4 regions of the Nocardiopsis eucommiae genome follow, and region 3 is predicted to be linked to each of the others. Evidence: riboswitches for the same ligand, from Rfam matches in the RefSeq annotation. Region 3 holds a riboswitch; each other region holds the start of a gene.

Region 1 (4,846 bases), on a different contig from region 3:
CCCTGGTTCCCGAGCGTCAGGGTGGCGAGGTCGAAGAGGGGGTCGCCAGCGCCCGCCTCGGACCAGTCGATGACGCCGGTGACCTCGTCGCCCTCGACGAAGACGTGCTCCCTCTGGAGGTCCCCGTGCGTGAAAACCGGGGTGTAGGGGCGGATCGCGGCCTCGGCCACCCGGCGGTTACGGGCGACCAGGTCGGCGGGCAGGACACCGTTGGTCACGAGGAGTTCGCACTCCCGGTCGAGCTCCGCCGCCCACTCGCCGGGGTCCCGGCGGCGTCGACCGGGCCAGGGAGGTGGCGGAGCCTCGTGCAGTCTCCGGACGGCGGCGCCCACCGCGGTCCAGGCCGCCGACGAGGCGGTCGACGGCTCGCCCAGACGGCCCAGGGCCGTCCCCGGGAGCGCGGCGATCGCGAGCACGGGCGGCCTGCGCCAGAGGACCTCCGGGGTCGGGACCGGCGCGAGGGACATCGCCTCGACCTCGACGTCGACACGCGCCTGGTCGGCGTCCACCTTCAGGAACACGTCACCGACGCGCAGTGTCGCGCGCTCGGAGTGGGCGACGACGACCTCGACCTCATCCATGGTGGACCAGTATCCCCGGGACGGCCGTCGAGGTCACCGGGTTTTCGCGACGGTCAGGCGTCGCCGCGCCGTGCGGTCAGGCGGGCCCGGAGCGCGCTGGCCGCCGCTCGCGGATCCTCGGCCTCGGTGACGGCGCGCACCACGACCACGCGGGTGGCCCCGGCGTCCAGCACCCGGTCCACGTTCTCCAGGTCGATGCCGCCGATCGCGAACCAGGGCCGGTCGGTGCCGAGCGCGGCCGCGCGCTCCACCAGTTCGAGTCCGGCCGCCGGGCGGCCCGGCTTGGTCGGGGTCGCCCAGGTCGGGCCCACGCAGAAGTAGTCGCTCCCGGGCTCCTCCGCCGAACGGGCGGCGGCCTCGGGGTCGTTGTTGGAGCGGCCGACCAGCGGGTCGGCGCCGATGATGTCGCGGGCCAGGGGAACCGGCAGGTCGCGCTGGCCCAGGTGCAGGACGTCGGCGCGTACCGCGCGGGCGATGTCGGCGCGGTCGTTGACGGCGAGCAGGGCCCCGTGGCGCTCGCACGCCTCCCTCAGGACCTCCAGGGCGGCCAGTTCCTGGCGGGCCTCCAAGCCCTTGTCCCGGAGCTGGATGATGTCCACGCCTCCGGCCAGGGCGGCGTCCGCGAACTCCGCGAGATCACCGCTCTCGGTCCGGGCGTCGGTGCACAGGTACAGAAGGGATGCGTCCAGGCGCTCGCGCAGGCTGGTTCCGTGGCTCGTCCTCACGCGCCCCACCCTAACCAACGGCCCGGGGGACGTCACCGGGGTGGTGCGTCCCCGGGCCGTGGACGGCTCAGAAGGCCATGCCCTGGGCCCGCCGACGGACCTCGGTGCCCCGGTTCTCCCGCATGGCCTGGATCGGCGTGCCCGGCAGGGTGTCGTCCGGGGTGAACAGCCAACGCAGGGCCTCCTCGGTGGAGAAACCGGCGTCGGTCAGCAGCACGATGGTGCCCGGCAGACCCTTGACCAGGTCCGGGCCGTCCAGGAAGGCGGCGGGGATGCAGAGTTCGCCACCGCGCACCACGCCCATGAGGCGGTTCTCGCGGATGAGCGTCTTGATGCGGTTGGGGCTCACGCCCAGCGGCGCGGCCGCCTCACGCAGGGTCAGCCATTCGCCGACGAGTTCGTCGAGTTCACGATCGCTTTGTGTCACCCACCCAATCTGCCACACCCGGCCGGGCTCCGGAGACCATCGCCCCGCCCCCGGACGCCCCGCCTGGGAGATCCCCGCCACGACCGCCCTGGACGGGTTGTCCTAGGATGAGGGCGAGGACATGTCCCGCGGGAGCCGGGTGGACCCGGCTGAGAGGGAGGCTCACCGCCTCCGACCGCACGAACCTGATCCGGGTCATTCCGGCGAAGGGAGTGGAACACGGCGCCGTGCGCAGCAACGAGGTTCCCCCACAGAAGACGATTCATCCCACCAATGCGGTGGTCGTGGTCGGCGGCGGCGTCATCGGCCGGGTCACCGCTTGGCGGGCCGCCCAGCGCGGCCTGTCCGTGACCCTGGTCGAGCCCGACCCCGTCACGGCGCCCTCCGACGCCCGCGCCTCCTCGACCGTCGCGGCGGGCATGCTCACCCCCGCGACCGAGGCGGTCTTCGGCGAGGAGGAGCTCATGGAGCTCGGGGTGCGCTCGGCGCGCCTCTACGACGACTTCGTCGCCGAACTCCAGGAGGCCAGCGGGATCGACGTCGGCCACCGCCGCACCGGGACGCTGCTGGTCGCCTTCGACCGCGACGACCTCGCGGTCCTCACCGACCTCCACGCGCTCCAACAGCGCCTGGGCGTCCCCACCCAGCGGCTCACCAGCCGCGAGTGCCGACGCCTCGAACCCACGCTCGCTCCGGGCGTGCGCGGTGGCGTGCTGGCCCCCGAGGACCACTCCGTGAACCCGCGCGCGCTGCTCCTGGCCCTGGCGCGGGCCGGGGAGCGGGCGGGCGTTCGCGAGGTCCCCGGGTACGCGGAGGAGATCACCTCCCCCGGGGCTGACGGCGCGCGCCTGGGCGTACGCCTGGCCGACGGGACCGCACTGCCCGCCGCGCAGGTGGTGCTCGCCGCCGGATGCTGGGGCGACCGGGTACGGGTGCCCGAACCGGTGGTTCCGCCGCTGCGCCCGGTCAAGGGGCAGCTGCTGCGCGCCCGGGTGCCCGCCGGGGAACCGCCGCTGGTCACGCGCACCGTGCGCGGCCTGGTGCGCGGGTTCCCCGTCTACCTGGTACCCCGGGCCGACGGCGAGGTGATCGTCGGCGCCACCCAGGAGGAGCTGGGCCACGACACCTCCCTGACGGTCGGCGGGCTCTGGCAGGTCCTGCGGGACGCGCGCGAGCTCGTCCCGGGGGTGAGCGAGCTGGAGGTCGTCGAGACCTGCGTGGGGCTGCGGCCGGGTTCCCCCGACAACGAACCCCTCCTGGGGCCCACACGGGTCCCGGGACTGCACCTGGCCGCCGGACACTTTCGGCACGGGGTCCTGCTGGCCCCGGTGACCGGGGAGGTCATGGCCGAGGCACTCACCACCGGCGCGCTGCCCCCGTACGCGCGCCGGTTCTCAGCCAGCAGACGGACGTGGGAGTAGCAGTGGAACTGATCATCAACGGACAGGCCCGGGACAGCGAGGCGACCACCGTGGACGGGGTCGTGCGCGACCTCACCGACGCCGGGGACGGCGCCGTCCCCGGCGGGATCGCCGTCGCGGTCAACGACGAGGTGGTGCGACGCACCGCCTGGACGGACACCGAGCTCTCCGCGGGCGACCGCGTGGACGTGCTCACCGCCGTACAGGGAGGCTGAACCATGACACAGACGTCCGAGTCCGTGACCGTCGCGGCACACGTGTCGGAGGACCCGCTGGTCATCGCGGGGGTCTCCTTCGGGTCCCGACTCATCACCGGCACCGGCGGGGCGCCCTCGCTGGAGGTCCTGGAGGACGCCCTCCTGGCGTCGGGAACCGAACTCACCACCGTGGCCATGCGCCGGATCACCCCGGGCACCCAGGGGTCGGTGTGGGACGTCCTGGAGCGCAACCGCATCCGCCCGCTGCCCAACACCGCCGGGTGCTTCACCGCCGTGGACGCCGTGCGCACCGCGAGGCTCGGCCGTGAGGCCCTGGGCACCGACTGGGTGAAGCTGGAGGTGGTCGCCGACGAGCACACCCTCCTGCCCGACCCGGTGGAACTACTGGACGCCGCGGAGGCGCTGGTCGACGACGGCTTCACTGTCCTGCCCTACACCAACGACGACCCGGTGCTGGCCCGTCGCCTGGAGCAGTTGGGCTGCGCCGCCGTGATGCCGCTGGCCGCGCCGATCGGTTCGGGCCTGGGCATCCGCAATCCGCACAACCTGGAGCTGATCGTCGAACAGGCCGAGGTCCCGGTGATCGTGGACGCGGGCATCGGGACGGCGAGCGACGCCGCCCTGGCGATGGAGCTCGGGTGCGACGCGGTGTTGTTGGCCACGGCCGTGACACGCGCCCGGGAGCCGGTGCGGATGGCGGCGGCGATGCGCGACGCCGTGCGCGCCGGTCGCGGTGCGCGGCTGGCCGGACGCATCCCGGTCCGCCGCCACGCCAGGGCCTCCAGCCCCGACGTGGTCTGAGTCCGCCGGGAGGACTCCGGTGCGGTGGTCCGGGGCTCCGGACCTGGGACGATCACCCGTTCCGGCACACCGCGCGAACCCCCGGTGACGACACGCGAACGGACCGTTACCGACGGGTTTGGTCCCGTCCCCTACCGTGGGAGGGTGCGCGTGCCGCGCGACGGCACCGCACCCTCAGACCGCCCAGGCGCGAACGCCCCGAACCGACCCTCCGGTCGGGCTCCACGACGGTGGACACGGGGGCCGTCGCGACCGTGAACCGCGGGGCAGACCTGACACCGGCTTCCGCTATCGTGTCGGATCGACACCAGGTGTCGGGTACGCGCCACCGGCCGCGAACGCCCGCGCTCCCCGCAGCAAGGACACAACTCCGCCGTGGACATGACGACTTCCGACCCGCTTGTAGGCGCGACGCTGGACCGTCGCTACTTCGTCGAGTCAAGGATCGCCGGTGGCGGCATGGCGACGGTCTACGTCGCCCACGACCTGAGGCTGGACCGACGCCTGGCCCTCAAGGTCATGCACCCCTCCCTGGCCCAGGACCCGACCTTCGTCCAGCGCTTCATCAACGAGGCGCACTCGGTCGCCAAGCTCTCCCACCCCAACGTCGTGCAGGTCTTCGACCAGGGTGAGGACCAGGGACACGTCTTCCTCGCCATGGAGTACGTCCCGG
Region 2 (4,846 bases), on a different contig from region 3:
GGGCTCCCTGGGGTACCAGGCCGGGTCCACCTTCAAGACGTACACGCTGGCGGCGGCCCTGGAGAAGGGCCTGGGGTACGGGACCAGCTTCTCCTCGCCCAAGAACCTGTCCCTGAGCGGGATGTCCGACTGTGAGGGCACCAGGATGTCCTCGTGGAGCATCCGCAACGCCGGGGAGAGCGACGACGGCAGCCACAACATGATCAGCGCGACCAAGGGGTCGGTGAACACCTACTTCGCCCAGCTCCAGAAGCGCGTCGGCCTGTGCGAGACCTCGGAGATGGCGGAGAAGGCCGGGGTGCACCGCGCGGACGGCAGCGACCTCGGGGTGTGGAGCTCCTTCACGCTCGGGGACCAGGAGGTGTCCCCGCTGACCGTCGCCTCCTCCTACGCGACCTTCGCCGCGAGGGGCGAGTACTGCGAGCCGCGCCCGGTGCGCATGGTGACCGAGGAGGGCACCGGCGAGGAGCTCAAGACGACCTCGGAGTGCGAGCGCACGGTCAAGCAGGACGCCGCCGACGGCGTCAACCACCTGCTCCAGCAGACCTTCGACGGGGGTACGGCCAACGGGCTGGACCTGGGGCGTCCGGCCGCGGGCAAGACCGGGACCACCGACGGGGCCGCCTACGCCTGGTTCGCCGGGTACACGCCGAACCTCTCCTCGGCCGTGGTCGTGGGCGACGTGCGCGGCGGTGAGGAGAACCCGCTCCAGGGCGTGACGATCGGCGGGCAGCACTTCGAGATCGTCTACGGGGGCACCCTGCCCGGCCCGATCTGGCAGGAGAGCATGCGCGGCGCCACCAAGCACCTGCCCTCGGACGCGTTCGCGGGGTCGCCGGGCGCCTTCGGCGACCCGAAGACCGAGCCTCCCGAGCAGCGGGGCGGTGACGACGACGATGACGACGAGGGCGGGAGCGACACGGACGCCGAGGACGCGGAGGATCTCGCGGACGGCACCGGCGGAGGCGGGACCGGCGAAGGCGGCACGGGAGACGACGGGGGCACCTAGACGCCTTCGGAAGCAGCCCCCCGGTCCGGTGACCACGGGAGACCGTCGCGAGGCGGACCGGCCGCCGGGCCGGGAGGCGGGCCGCCGTTCCGATCCGGACCGTCACCCGGTTCTCACCTTCCGTGGTCTGGACCTTGACAGGTCTAGACCACTCTTGCTTAGGTGACGTCACCCCCCTGCGGCGCGCGGTCGGACGCAGCGCCGCACCCTAGGAGTGTGATCACGTGATCCGACGTCTCCTGAGTCAGCTCGCGGTGCTCGGCGCCATCGCGGCTGTGCTCGTTGCCCTCCCCGCGACCGTCGCGACGGCGGCCACCGCCTGCGCGACGGCCTGGAGTTCCTCCGCCGTCTACACCGGCGGCGGCCAGGTCTCCTTCGAAGGCCGCAACTACACCGCCAAGTGGTGGACGCAGAACGAGCGTCCCGGAACCTCGGACGTCTGGGCCGACCAGGGCCCCTGCGGAAACGACGGGGGCGGCGAACAGCCCGGTCCCAGCGACTTCGTCGTCAGCGAGGCCCAGTTCAACCAGATGTTCCCGAACCGGAACCCCTTCTACACCTACTCCGGCCTCACCGACGCCCTGAGCTCCTACCCGGGCTTCACCAACACCGGAAGCGTCGAGGTGCAGCGGCGCGAGGCCGCCGCCTTCCTGGCCAACGTCAGCCACGAGACCGGCGGGCTGGTGTACATCAAGGAGATCAACGAGGACAACTACCCGCACTACTGCGACCCGAGCCAGCCCTTCGGCTGCCCGGCCGGTCAGGACGCCTACTACGGCAAGGGCCCGATCCAGCTGAGCTGGAACTACAACTACAAGGCCGCCGGGGACGCCCTCGGCATCGACCTGCTGAACAACCCCTACCTCGTCGAGCAGGACGCCGCGATCGCCTGGCGGACCGGACTCTGGTTCTGGAACACCCAGAGCGGTGCCGGGACGATGTCGGGGCACACCGCCATCGTCGACGGCCACGGCTTCGGTGAGTCGATCCGTTCCATCAACGGGTCCATCGAGTGCAACGGCGGCAACCCGGGACAGGTGCAGAGCCGCATCAACACCTTCACGCAGTTCGCCCAGATCCTCGGCACCACCACGGGGTCGAACCTGAGCTGCTGACCCCAGGTGCGTCGACGCACCCGTGGCGGCACCCGAGCGGGGGTGCGACCGGCGAGCACCGCCGGGCGCATCCCCGCTCCTGCGTGTCCCGAGGGAAGGTCTTCACCGCGCATCCTGTTTGCCCCATAATGGAGGCAATCCGACAGGGGAGCGCGTGAGCGCTGAGAGTGCGGCACCCGGCCGCAGACCCTTACACACCTGATCTGGGTCATGCCAGCGAAGGAAGTCGTAGGAAACCGCCGTCGTGCGTGCGCCAGCGCGCGCCCGACCGGCGCTCTTGGCCACATGGGCCCTCGTCACCCCGACGAAGGGACATCAACCAGCATGAGTACCGAGAACCGCGGGACCGGCACCGGAACCACCGCGGAGCCCGTGGGCCGCGTCCAGGAGATCCTTGCCAAGGCCCGGAGCTGGCGCACCGTCGACATCGTCGTGGCCGCCGTGATCGGCGTCGCGGTCGGCGTCGTCTTCTGGCTGTGGAACATCGTCTGGTCGGTCACCACACCGCTGTTCGTGGCGTTCCCGCCCGGGCAGGCCGTCGTCTACGGCATGTGGCTGATCTCCGGCGTGCTCGGCGGGCTCATCATCCGCAAACCCGGCGCGGCCCTGCTCACCTCGATCGCCGCGGCCTCCGTCTCGGCCGTGCTGGGCACCCAGTGGGGGGTCATGGTCGTCGTCGACGGCACCCTCCAGGGGTTGCTGCCCGAACTGGTCTTCCTCGCCTTCGCCTACCGGCGCTGGAACATGGGCGTGGCCGTGCTCGCAGCCGCCGTGGCCGGGCTCTCCCCGGCCATCCGCGACAACATCGCCTACAACGTCACCTGGCCCCTTGAGTACCAGCTCACCTACGGCGTGATCGTGGTCCTCAGCGCGGCCGTCATCGCGGGCGTGGGCGCGCGCCTGCTCACCACGGCGCTGGCCAGGTCCGGCGCGCTGGCCCCCTTCCCCTCGGCCAGGGGCTGACCCGTGACACGACCGAACGCGCGCGGGGCTCGCGTCGAACTCTCCGGCTGGGGATGGAAGCACTCCGGCCGTGACACCCACGCCCTGCGCGGAGTGGACCTGACCGTCGAACCGGGGGAGCGGGTCCTGCTGCTCGGGGCCTCGGGCGCGGGGAAGTCCACCCTGCTGCACTCCCTGGCCGGGCTCACCGGCGAGGACGGCGCCATCAGCGGGGAGCACGAGGGCTCGCTGCTGGTGGACGGCGCCCCCGCCGACCGGGGCCGCGGCGGGGTCGGACTGGTCAGCCAGGACCCCGAGACCCAGCTCGTGATGGCCCGGGCCGGGGACGACGTCGCCTTCGGGTTGGAGAACCTGGGGGTGGACCCCGAGGACATCTGGCCCCGGGTCGAGCGCTCCCTGACGGAGGTCGGCTTCCCCTACGGCCTCCGGCACTCCACGGGCGCCCTCTCCGGAGGTGAGAAGCAGCGCCTGGTCATCGCCGGTGCGCTGGCCATGCGGCCGCGTCTGCTGCTCCTGGACGAACCCACCGCCAACCTCGACCCGGCCGGGGCCGTGCTCGTGCGCGACCTGCTCTCCCGCCTGCTCGCGGAGACCGAGGCCACCCTCGTGCTGGTCGAGCACCGGGTGGCCGACGTCGTCGACCTGGTGGACCGGGTCGTGGTGGTCGAACCCGGCGGGGGAGTGATCGCGGACGGCGCCCCGGCGCGGGTGTTCGCGGAACACGGCCGTTCGCTGGCCGACCAGGGCGTGTGGATCCCCGGGAACGAACCCGTCCCCGAGCTCACGCCCGCTCCCGGCGGCGTGCCCCTGGTGGAGACCGTCGGCGTCAGCGCCCGCACCCCCTTCCAGGTGGGCGTGCGCGCCGCCCCCCGGCGGACGGTGCTCGACGACGTGAACGTCATGCTGTCCGCCGGAACCGCCACCGCACTCACCGGCCCCAACGGCGCGGGCAAGTCCACGCTCCTCACCATGCTGGCCGGGCTCTCGCGTCCGCACCGGGGCGAGGTGCTGCCGCGCGGTCCGATTGCCGGAACCGACCGGCGCCCGCTCGTGCGCTGGCCCGCACGCCGCCTCGCCCGCCACGTGGGCACGGTGTTCCAGCACGCGGAGGACCAGTTCGTCACCGCCACGGTCCGCGACGAACTCCGCTTCGCGCCGCTGCGCGCGGGGATGGGCGCGGCCGAGACCGACGCCTGGGTGGGCGAGCTGATGGAGCGGTTGCGACTGACCCGGCTGGCCGAGGTGCACCCGTACACGCTCTCCGGCGGCGAGAAGCGGCGCCTCTCGGTGGCGACCGCGCTCAGCTCCGGCCCCTCGCACGCCCCGGACCTGCTGGTGCTGGACGAGCCCACCTTCGGCCAGGACACCCGTACCTGGACGGAGCTGGTGGAGCTCCTCGGCGCCCTGCGCTCCGAGGGACGGGCCGTGGTCATGGCCACCCACGACGAACTCCTGCTGCGCCGCCTGACGGACGTGGAAGTACGGGTCGCGGAGGGACGCGCGGCACCCGTCGGGGCGGCCCGGTCCGCGACGTCACGAGAGGGGGAGGCGTGAGTTCCCGGCACACGAACGGCCCGGACGTGCCCCGCGCCAAGGGCGGGGACACCCTCACCCTGGATGTGCCCGAGGGCGGCGGCGCCCGGTACTGGCTGACCGGCCTGAACCCGGCCGCCAAGCTGCTGGCCGCGCTGCTGATCGGCATCGGGCTGATCCCGGCGGTGGACGCCGTCACCGGCGGACTCGTCCTGCTCGCGGTACT
Region 3 (4,846 bases):
TCAGCGGGGCCGAGGGTGCCTTGGCAGGACCGCGACCGGGACGGTCGCCGCGTGCAGCACGCCCTGGCTCACCGAGCCCAGGAGCAGACCGCGCACGCTGCCCCGTCCACGGGAGCCCACGACGATCAGGTCCGCCGCCGCGCCCGCCTCCACGATGGCCTCGGCGGCGTCCCGGTCGCTGCGCACGACGGAGACCGCCACCCCCTCGGTCCCGTCGTCCACGACCCGGGTCACCATCTCCGTCACCATCTCCTGCGACCTGCTGTCCAGGAGGTCGTCCGGGGGTGACCAGCCGCCCGCCGCCAGATACGCCGAGTCGAGCGGCACCGGCACCTGCCAGCTGTGCACCGCCACGACCGCGCCACCCTCCACCAGCGAGGCCTCCCGCAGGGCGAAGGCCAGTGCGCGCCGGGAGTCGTCGGATCCGTCCACCCCCACCACGATCCGGCGCGGCGGGACGGCGACGTCCTCCGACCCGGTCCCGGGCACCACGACCACGGGACACTCCGCCCGGGACGTCACCCGGACGCTCACCGAGGCGTCCAGCACCGACCGCGCCGCGCCCAGCCCGCGCGAACCCACCACCGCGAGGTCGTCCGGACCCGCCCGCCGCACCAGCGCGGTGCCCGGTTCCTCCAACGCCAGGTCCTCCTCCACGGACACCCCGGGGTGGCGCCCCCGTACGTGCGCGGCGGCCTCGGCCAGGACCCGGCGGCCCTGGTCGGCGACCTCCTCGGGAGGCGGGAAACGGGTGGGCCCGGCGTAGACGGACATCACCAGGGGCATCGCCAGGGCGTGCACCACGTGCAGCGGCCAACCGCGCCGGTCGGCCTCGGCGGCCGCCCAGAGCAGGGCCCACGAGGCGGTGGGCGACCCGTCGATCCCCACCAGCACCTTCGGCGCGACCATCCCGTCCTCCACCATCGACAGCCCCCTCCGGCAGCGGCCGCGCACGTCACGGCTCTGCCCTGGAGTCTTCCACCCGCCACGCGCGGATCCCAGTCCGTGGGGCGTGTCGCCGCAGGTCACGATGGAGTGCGGCCGGGCGGCCACACGGTTACGATGCGCACATGGGTCTGCTCACACCCCTGGCCGTGCGGATCGGTGCCCTCGCGTGGACACCGCGACTCCTGCCCCAGATCACCTGGCTGGACCGGAACCTGGACCGCCTCAGCCGAGGGCGCCTCGGGCTGCTCGACCTCGCCGGGCTGCCCAACACCGTGCTCACCGTCCGGGGGCGCAGGAGCGGACGACCGCGCTCCACACCCCTCCTGTGTGTCCCCGACGGCGCGGATCACCTGGTGGCCGGATCGGCCTTCGGTGCCCCCTCCACCCCCGCGTGGGCGCACAATCTGAGGGCCGCGCGCACGGCGGAGATCGGGAGGACGGGGCGGCGGGTGACCGTCCGGGCGGAGGAGCTCACCGGGGCGGACCGGGACCGGGCCTGGGCACGCCTGTGCGGGGTCTGGCCCAACTTCGCCCTCTACCAGCGGCGGACCGACCGGGTGATCCCCGTCTTCCGCCTCACCCCGGTCCCGGACGCCTGAACCCGGTCAGTCTCCCCAGGCCTCCTGGCGCCAGGCAGCGTCCCAGAACATCCACTCGTAGGTGGTGGCCCGTCGGAACGCCTCGCGCATCCGGGTGACCGTCGCCTCGCCCGCACCGGCGGCGAGCCGGTCCGCGATCGACCTGACCTGCTCGGTGGACCGGGCGAACTCCTCGTCCCCGTAGGTGGCGATCCAGTCGCCGTAGGGGTGGTCGTCGAGGTTCCCGGCCCTGGCCATGAGCCGCTCACCGACGTCGGTGTAGACCCAGAAGCACGGCAGGACCCCGGCCACGAGTTCGGGGTAGCCCTGCGTGTGCGCCAGCGACAGCACGTACGAGGTGTAGGCGGTGCAGGTGGGTGACGGCGGGACGTCCTCACCGACGCTGCCCACCGCGCCCTCGTGGAGGGAGCTCTCCACCGCGATCGCGCCGTGCGCGGCCTTGGCGAAGAACGCGATCTCCTCGCTGGTGTCGGCCCTGGCCGCCGCCGTGGCCAGGGCGCGTGCGTATCCGCGCAGGTAGAGGGCGTCCTGAACCATGTAGTACTCGAACCGTTCCCGGCTCAGGGTGCCGTCCCCGATCCCCCGGACGAACGGGAGGGCGTCGATGGCGTCCCGTGTCGGCGCCGTCTCCTCCCACACGCGGGCACAGAAACCAGTCATCAGGCGATCCCTTCGCTAGCACGATCCAGAGCAGGTTCGGCGGGTGTGATCTCAGCCCCGGTGTCGTCCGGGGCACCCCGTGCCTGACCCGGACCCTACCGCTCGGCCCCCGACCCGACCGCCTCCGGGGCGTCGGTTACGGTCCGGAGTCCCGAAGGCGGGAAGGCCGACCGGAACCACACCCGCGATGGCGGTCTTGTCCGGGCTGGTCCCGACCTGTACAGCCGTCCCGGGGTGCGTCGAGCGGCGACGGGTTTGACTCGTGACCCCCAGGCACAGGACCTACACGTTCCGTGAACGATCTGGAAGGCCTTCTCATGCGCCCGCACCTGGTGGCCCTCGCCGCCGTCCCGCTCACCGCCGCACTCCTGGCCCCCGCCCCGGCGTACGCCGCTGCCACCCCTCTGGCCGACGCGATCGCCGCCCTCACCGTCGCGGAGGAGTCCCGCACGGGATACGACCGAAGCCTCTTCCCGCACTGGGTGGACGCCGACAGGAACGGGTGCCACACCCGCGCGGAGGTCCTCATCGAGGAGGCCGAGATCGCCCCGGAGGTCGGGGACCGCTGCCGTCTGACCGGGGGCGAGTGGTTCTCCTACTACGACGGCCGTACCCTCACCGAGGCGGGCTCGCTGGACATCGACCACATGGTCCCGCTCGCCGAGGCGTGGGACTCCGGGGCGTCCGAGTGGAGCACGAACCAGCGCAGGGACTTCGCCAACGACCTGGACGAGCCGGTGGCGCTCGTGGCCGTGAGCGCGGCCTCCAACCGGTCCAAGGCCGACCGGGACCCCGCCGAGTGGCTGCCCCCGGCGGAGGAGGTGCACTGCCGGTACGTCACCGAGTGGACCACGGTGAAGACCCGCTGGAGCCTGTCGGTCGACGAGGCCGAGCTCGAAGCGCTGAACACCGTCGCGGACACGTGCCCCGACGCGGTCGTGGAGACCACCCCGGCCCTGTAGCCCGGAACCCCCGCTGACCGGGGCCGCCCCTGACACGTGGTCGGCCCCGGTCAGTGATCGCGTCGACCCCCTAGGGCGTGCGGCGGGGGAGGGTGAGGGAGGCCAGCAGCACCGCGCCCACGGTGAAGGCGGACACGATCGACAGCGGCCGGTACACGTCCCAGGCGGGGTCCCCGGCCGCCACCGCGTTCACCGCGTCGATCGCGTGGCTCAGCGGCAGCCAGTCCGAGATCGCGTGGAGCACGTCGGGCATCTGGTCACGCGGCATGAAGAGCCCGCCGAGGATGATCTGCGGGAACACCAGCAGGGGCATGAACTGCACCGCCTGGAACTCGGTGCGGGCGAACGCGCTGGCGAGGAGCCCGAGCGCGGTCCCCAGCAGGGCGTCCACGACCGCGACCAGGCCCAGTGACCAGAGCGGCCCCTCGACGTCGAGTCCGCACACGCGGACGGCGAACAGCACCGTGACGAAGGCCTGCACGATCGCGGCCAGACCGAACGCGAACGCGTAGCCGAAGATGAGGTCGAACCTGCCGATCGGTGTCGACAGCAGGCGCTCCAGAGTCCCGGACCGGCGTTCCCGCAGGGTGGTCACGCTCGTGATCAGGAACATCACCACGAACGGGAAGAGGGCGAGGATCGCCGGACCGATGCCGTCGAACACCGACGTGTCGGTGAAGAGCCAGGCGAAGAGTCCGACCAGCAGGCTCGGTGCCACGAGCAGCAGCACGATCGACCTCGGGTCGTGGCCGAGCTGGCGCAGGACCCGGCCGCTCGTGGCGAAGGTGCGCGTGAGGTTCATCCGACCTCCCTCTCGATGAGGGCCAGGAAGGCGCGGTCGGGGTCGTCCGCCCCCGTCTCGGAGAGCAGCCGCGCGGGCGTGGTGTCGGCCATGACACGGCCGTCGCGCAACAGGAGCAGCCGGTCGCAGCGCAGCGCCTCGTCCATCACGTGACTGGAGACGATCAGCGTCGCCCCCTCGTCGACGAGGGTGTGGAACACCGACCACAGTTCCTCTCGCAGCAGCGGGTCGAGGCCCACCGTGGGTTCGTCGAGGACGAGGAGTTCGGGACGGCCCAGGATCGCGACCGCGAGCGAGACCCGGCTTGCCTGGCCCCCGCTGAGCGTGTCGACCCGCTGACCGGCCCGGTCACGCAGGTTCACCTGGTCGAGGACGCGTCCCACGTCCTTCCGGGAGGCGCCGACCAACCGGGCGAAGTAGCGCAGGTTCTGCTCGACGGTGAGGTCCGAGTAGACCGACGCCGCCTGGGTGTCGTAGGCGACGCGGTGGCGCAGGCCCGCGCTCCCCGCCGCCTGGCCGAACACCGTGACGCCGCCGCCCTGGACACGCTGCGTTCCGACGATCGCGCGCATGAGGGTGGTCTTGCCGCATCCGGAGGGCCCCATGAGGCCGGTGACCCCGCCCCGGGCCACCTCCAGGTCGAGCCCGTCGAACACGACTCCGCCGCCGCGCCGAACCCGGAGGTCACGGACGACGACGGCGGCGGTCGGGTCATGGTCCATAGCGCAGCATCATGCGCGGCGAACCGGTACCGGTCAAGGCGCCACTCGCGGAGGTCAGGAGCGCAGCGTGGTGAAGTCGCGCGAGGCGACGAAGCCCGGGCGGCGCTCACGGGCGGAGAACGGCTCCACCAGCGCGTTGTCCACGCTGTTGAA
Region 4 (4,846 bases), on a different contig from region 3:
CGCTGCACGGCGTCGACTACGAGGAGGCGCTCGCGGCGCACGGACCGGACTCCGGAGACGGTGCGGTCGAACTGCCCGTGACCAGTGGCGACGACCACTACCTGCTGTACACCGGCGGCACCACCGGCTATCCCAAGGGGGTGCTGTGGCGCCAGGCCGACGTGTTCCGCGCGGCCGTGGAGCGACGCGACCCGGGCGCCCCGCGCGCCGGGTCCACACGGGACGTGGCCGAACGCGCCGCGCGCTGCTTCCCGCTGCGCATGCTGGTGCTGGGGCCGCTCATGCACGCCGCCGGGCAGTGGAACGCGCTGAGCATGCTGCTGTGCGGCAAACGCGTGGTGCTGTCCACGGACCGCAGCTTCCGCGCGGACCGGGTGCTGGAGCTGGCGCACCGCGAGGGTGTGCACGCGGTGCAGCTGGTGGGCGACGCGATGGCGCGTCCGCTGGCCAGGCACCTGTTGACCGAACCCGACCTGTGCCCGGAGCTCACCTCGGTGCGTTCCGGCGGCACCCCGCTCACCCCCTCGGTACGCGGGCTGTGGCGGGCCTGGCGCGAGGACGTGGCCCTGGCCGACGCCTACGGCGGTTCGGAGACGGGCGTGTGCGGGTCGGCCACCGCGCCCGACGAGCACACGAGTGTCGCGGACTCCGCCGACCGGCGCAGCTTCACGATGGGCGGCAGCATCTCCGTGCTGGACGACTCCCTGCGGCCGCTCCCGCCGGGGTCGGTCGAGGTCGGCCGGATCGCCCGGACCGGCCGGATCCCGCTGGGCTACTACAACGATCCGATCGCCACCGCGCGCACGTTCCCCACGGACGGTGACGGGCGGCGCTGGGCGCTGTCGGGCGACTACGGCACGAGGGCCGGTGACGGTTCGATCGTGCTGCTGGGCCGGGGCAGCGTGGTGATCAACACCGCCGGGGAGAAGGTCTACCCCGAGGAGGTGGAGGCCGTGCTCAAGGCGCACCCCTCGGTGGAGGACGTGATCGTGGTGCCCTCCCCGGACGAGAGGCTGGGCCAGAAGGTGACGGCCCTGGTGTCGCTGGCCTCCGGTTCGGCTCGGGACGAGGGCGCGCTGCGGGCGCACTGCCGGGTGCGCCTGGCCGGGTTCAAGGTGCCTCGGACGGTGCACTTCGTGGACCGGGTGCGGCGTACGGCGGTGGGCAAGCAGGACTACCGGTGGGCCGCCTCGGTGGCCGGGGAGGACCCGGACGCGCCCGCCGTTCCCACCTCGCCACTGTCCGGTTCGCGCCGGATCTGAGACCGGGTTCCACGCCGTCGTCGTCACGATCCGTTTTCGGACCAAGGACCTCGCGGACTGATACCTGACCAAAACCCGGATTCTCCGGGCGATCAGACGCCTTCACCCCGTCCGGCGCCGCTAGAATCAGCACTGCCCGGCCCGGGGCCTGACGGCTCTCCTCCCCCTCGCACGGCCCGGGCGGCACACATCCCGCGCGGGCCGGAGCATCGAACCGGTGGAGGTCGCCTCCATGACCCGCGTGGTACAGCACCCCTTTGACCCGCCGGTCGACCGTTCGCACGGGACCGGCGACCCCATCAGGACGGAGGACGGCGCCCTCTCCCGGGAACCTCCCGGGCCAGCGCCCGACAACATGGCCAAGTCAGTAGGCTCCTACATCTTCAACGCGGTGCGCGGCGGGGCCGTCGGCACCTCCGAGGCACTGCCCGGCATCAGCGGCGGCACGGTCGCACTGATGGTCGGCCTCTACGACAAGCTGATCGGTGGCGCGGGCCACGTGGTCAGCGGCATCAAGCGCTACGTCACGGACGTGCCCCGGGGCCGCGGCAAGGAGCGCGCCCAGGAGCAGTTCCGCCAGGTGGACTGGTCGGTGCTCGTCCCCGCCCTCATCGGCATGGCCGTCGCGCTCATCCTGGCCGCCGTCTTCCTCGCCCCGCTGGTGGAGGTCTACGCGCAGTACGCGTACGCGCTGTTCTTCGGCCTGGTCCTGGCCTGCCTCTGGATCCCCTACACCGGTGCGGGCAAGAAGTGGAAGGCCTGGCACTACGCGGTGGCCCTGGTCTTCGCCGCGCTCGCGTTCACGCTCACCGGCCTGCCCGGCGCCAACCTGCCCACCCACCCCGTGGTGGTCTTCCTCGCGGCCGCCGTCGCCATCTGCGCCCTGGTGCTGCCGGGCCTGTCGGGCTCCTTCATCCTGCTGACCCTCGGCCTGTACGAGCCGACCATGGCGGCCCTGCGCGCGGCGGACCTGCCCTACATCACCGTCTTCGTCCTGGGCATGATCACCGGTCTGGCCCTGTTCGTGAAGGTGCTCCAGTTCCTGCTGGAGAACCACCACCACATCACCCTCGTGGTGCTCACCGGGCTGATGGCCGGTTCGCTGCGCGCCCTGTGGCCGTGGCAGGACGAGAACCGCGACCTGCTGCCGATGACCGACGTCCCCGTCACGCTCGCCTTCGCGGTCGGCGGCTTCGTGGTGGTCGTCGGCATGATCGTCTGGGAGCGGCGCAAGCACGCCCAGCAGGAGCAGGTGGAAACCCGCCACAACGTCACCGTCTGACCGCGCGGAGGGGGCGGTCCGCCCCGGCGGACCGTCCACTACAGTCGGAACCACCACAGACCAACACAGATGCCGGGGCCGCGAGGCCCCGGCGGCGCGGGGTGCCGGAGAGAGTCCTCCCGGCTGAGAGCACACCCGTCGAACCTGCCCTAGTTCGTACTAGCGAAGGAACGCCAATGAGCGCGTACAACGTCGTGTCCATCGCCGGAAGCGACCCCAGCGGGGGCGCTGGCGTCCAGGCCGACCTGAAGTCGTTCTCCGCCCACGGGGTCTTCGGAATGACCGTGGTGACGGCGTTGACCGCCCAGTCCACACGCGGGGTCACCGGGGTGCACGGTGTCCCCGCGTCCTTCGTCACCGATCAGATGGACACCCTGTTCACCGACGCGACCGTGCACGCGGTCAAGGTGGGGATGCTGTCCACGTCGGAGGTCACCGAGGCGGTCGCGGCCGCTGTGGACCGCTACGCGCTGCCGAACGTGGTCGTGGACCCGGTGATGGTGGCCAAGAGCGGTGACCGCCTCCTGGAGCGGTCCGCGATCGAGGCCCTGCGCACCGTCCTGCTGCCGCGCGCCGACCTGCTCACCCCCAACCTCCCCGAGGCCGCCGACCTGCTCGGCGAGACCGAGGCGACCAGCCTCAAGGAGATGCGGGGACAGGCCGAACGCCTCCTCGAACTCGGTCCGCGTCGCGTCCTGCTCAAGGGCGGGCACCTGCCCGGTGAGGAGAGCGTCGACCTGCTGGTCGACGGTGTCTCGGAGCCGGTCGAGTTCCGTGCCGGGCGGGTGGGCACCCGCAACACCCACGGCACGGGCTGCACGCTCTCCTCCTCGATCGCCGCCCTCCTCCCCCAGCGCCCGGACACGGTGGCCGCCGTGGCCGACGCCAAGACCTACCTCACCGAGGCCCTGCGCCGCGCCGACGAGATCCACGCGGGCGGCGGCCAGGGACCGGTGCACCACTTCCACGCCTGGTGGTGAACGGACGACACCACGCGAAGGGGGGACCGGCCACGGTGGCCGGTCCCCCCTCGTCGTCGGCCGAGGGACTGGTCCTCCGGCCGCTCGTGTACTACTGGCTGACGTCCTTCATGATCACGTCCGGGTTCCGCCAGTCCGGGTGGTCGAAGAACTTGCGCGTCTCCGAGCTGATCACCCCCGACAGCAGGATCAGACCCACCAGGTTGGGCAGCGCCATGAGACCGTTCGCGATGTCGCTGAAGAGCCACACCGAGTCCAGGTCGGCGACCGAGCCCACGAAGACGACCACGATGAAGAGCAGACGGTAGGGCAGCACCATGCGGCGGCCGCCCAGGAACTCCACGCAACGCTCACCGTAGTACGACCAGCCGAGCAGGGTGCTGAAGGCGAACACCGTCACGGAGACCGCCACGATCACGGCACCGGCCGAGCCCATCGCGGGGCTGATCGCTCCCAGCCCCTCCGTCATGGCCTGCGAGGTGAGCAGGGAGCCGTCCTCGGCGCCCTCCACCTGCCACACCCCGGTCACGATGATGACCAGACAGGTCATGCTGACCACGATGATGGTGTCGATGAAGGTCTGGGTCATGGAGACCATGGCCTGACGGACCGGCTGGGTGGTCTTGGCCGCAGCGGCCGCGATACCGCCGGTGCCCAGCCCGGACTCGTTGGAGAAGATGCCGCGCGCGAAGCCCAGCTGGATGGCGAGCAGCACACCGGCGCCCGCGAATCCGCCGGTCGCCGCGGTCCCCGTGAACGCCGAGGTGACGACCAGCTGGAAGGCGGGGAGCAGCGCCTGCCAGTTGGCGATCAGGACCACGAGGCAGATGCCGACGTAGCCGATGATCATGACGGGCACGAGGGCGGAGGTGACGCGTCCGATGCTCTTGATACCGCCGAGGATGACGGCGCCCGAGCCCACCATCAGGATCAGCCCGATGACCCACGTCTCCACGCCGGTGACGCTGTTCATCTGCTGGGCGACCGTGTTGGCCTGGGTTCCGTTGCCGATGCCGAAGGCGGCGATGGCACCGAAGACCGCGAAGGAGATGCCGAGGAAGGCCCCGAAGCGCCCGCCGACCCCGTACTTCAGGTAGTACATCGGGCCGCCGCTCTGCTCACCCTTGGCGTCGGTGCGGCGGTACTTCACGCCCATCAGGGCTTCGCTGTACTTGGTGGCCATCCCGAAGATGCCCATGACCCACATCCAGAACAGCGCGCCCGGACCACCGATCCCGATGGCCAGGGCCGCTCCGGCGATGTTGCCGACGCCGACCGTCGCGGCGAGCGCGGTGCTCAACGCCTGGTAGTGGGAGATGTCG

The links. Region 3 has a riboswitch for thiamine pyrophosphate ahead of ACRWK8_RS00830 (TenA family protein). Riboswitches for the same ligand answer to the same signal wherever they lie in the genome.
Region 1: another riboswitch for thiamine pyrophosphate. It lies ahead of thiO (glycine oxidase ThiO); the one in region 3 lies ahead of ACRWK8_RS00830 (TenA family protein).
Region 2: another riboswitch for thiamine pyrophosphate. It lies ahead of ACRWK8_RS03280 (ECF transporter S component); the one in region 3 lies ahead of ACRWK8_RS00830 (TenA family protein).
Region 4: another riboswitch for thiamine pyrophosphate. It lies ahead of thiD (bifunctional hydroxymethylpyrimidine kinase/phosphomethylpyrimidine kinase); the one in region 3 lies ahead of ACRWK8_RS00830 (TenA family protein).

The regions. Positions count from the first base shown of each region.
Region 1 covers NZ_CBDRIY010000008.1:23,538-28,383, forward strand. Annotated here, with positions in the region: gene ACRWK8_RS06655 (phosphotransferase family protein) at 1-581, opposite strand, end outside; gene thiE (thiamine phosphate synthase) at 635-1,306, opposite strand; gene ACRWK8_RS06665 (Rv2175c family DNA-binding protein) at 1,374-1,733, opposite strand; TPP riboswitch at 1,852-1,962, shown strand; gene thiO (glycine oxidase ThiO) at 1,961-3,154, shown strand; gene thiS (sulfur carrier protein ThiS) at 3,157-3,369, shown strand; gene ACRWK8_RS06680 (thiazole synthase) at 3,373-4,173, shown strand; gene pknB (Stk1 family PASTA domain-containing Ser/Thr kinase) at 4,549-4,846, shown strand, end outside.
Region 2 covers NZ_CBDRIY010000003.1:156,052-160,897, reverse strand. Annotated here, with positions in the region: gene ACRWK8_RS03290 (transglycosylase domain-containing protein) at 1-1,009, shown strand, start outside; gene ACRWK8_RS03285 (glycoside hydrolase family 19 protein) at 1,234-2,124, shown strand; TPP riboswitch at 2,259-2,366, shown strand; gene ACRWK8_RS03280 (ECF transporter S component) at 2,449-3,087, shown strand; gene ACRWK8_RS03275 (ABC transporter ATP-binding protein) at 3,091-4,641, shown strand; gene ACRWK8_RS03270 (energy-coupling factor transporter transmembrane component T family protein) at 4,638-4,846, shown strand, end outside.
Region 3 covers NZ_CBDRIY010000001.1:189,844-194,689, forward strand. Annotated here, with positions in the region: gene ACRWK8_RS00820 (universal stress protein) at 1-924, opposite strand; gene ACRWK8_RS00825 (nitroreductase/quinone reductase family protein) at 1,071-1,547, shown strand; gene ACRWK8_RS00830 (TenA family protein) at 1,554-2,207, opposite strand; TPP riboswitch at 2,197-2,297, opposite strand; gene ACRWK8_RS00835 (HNH endonuclease family protein) at 2,525-3,169, shown strand; gene ACRWK8_RS00840 (ABC transporter permease) at 3,240-3,971, opposite strand; gene ACRWK8_RS00845 (ABC transporter ATP-binding protein) at 3,968-4,693, opposite strand; gene thpD (ectoine hydroxylase) at 4,748-4,846, opposite strand, start outside.
Region 4 covers NZ_CBDRIY010000038.1:16,100-20,945, reverse strand. Annotated here, with positions in the region: gene ACRWK8_RS21310 (acyl-CoA synthetase) at 1-1,262, shown strand, start outside; gene ACRWK8_RS21305 (DUF368 domain-containing protein) at 1,618-2,544, shown strand; TPP riboswitch at 2,632-2,732, shown strand; gene thiD (bifunctional hydroxymethylpyrimidine kinase/phosphomethylpyrimidine kinase) at 2,721-3,524, shown strand; gene ACRWK8_RS21295 (alanine/glycine:cation symporter family protein) at 3,616-4,846, opposite strand, start outside.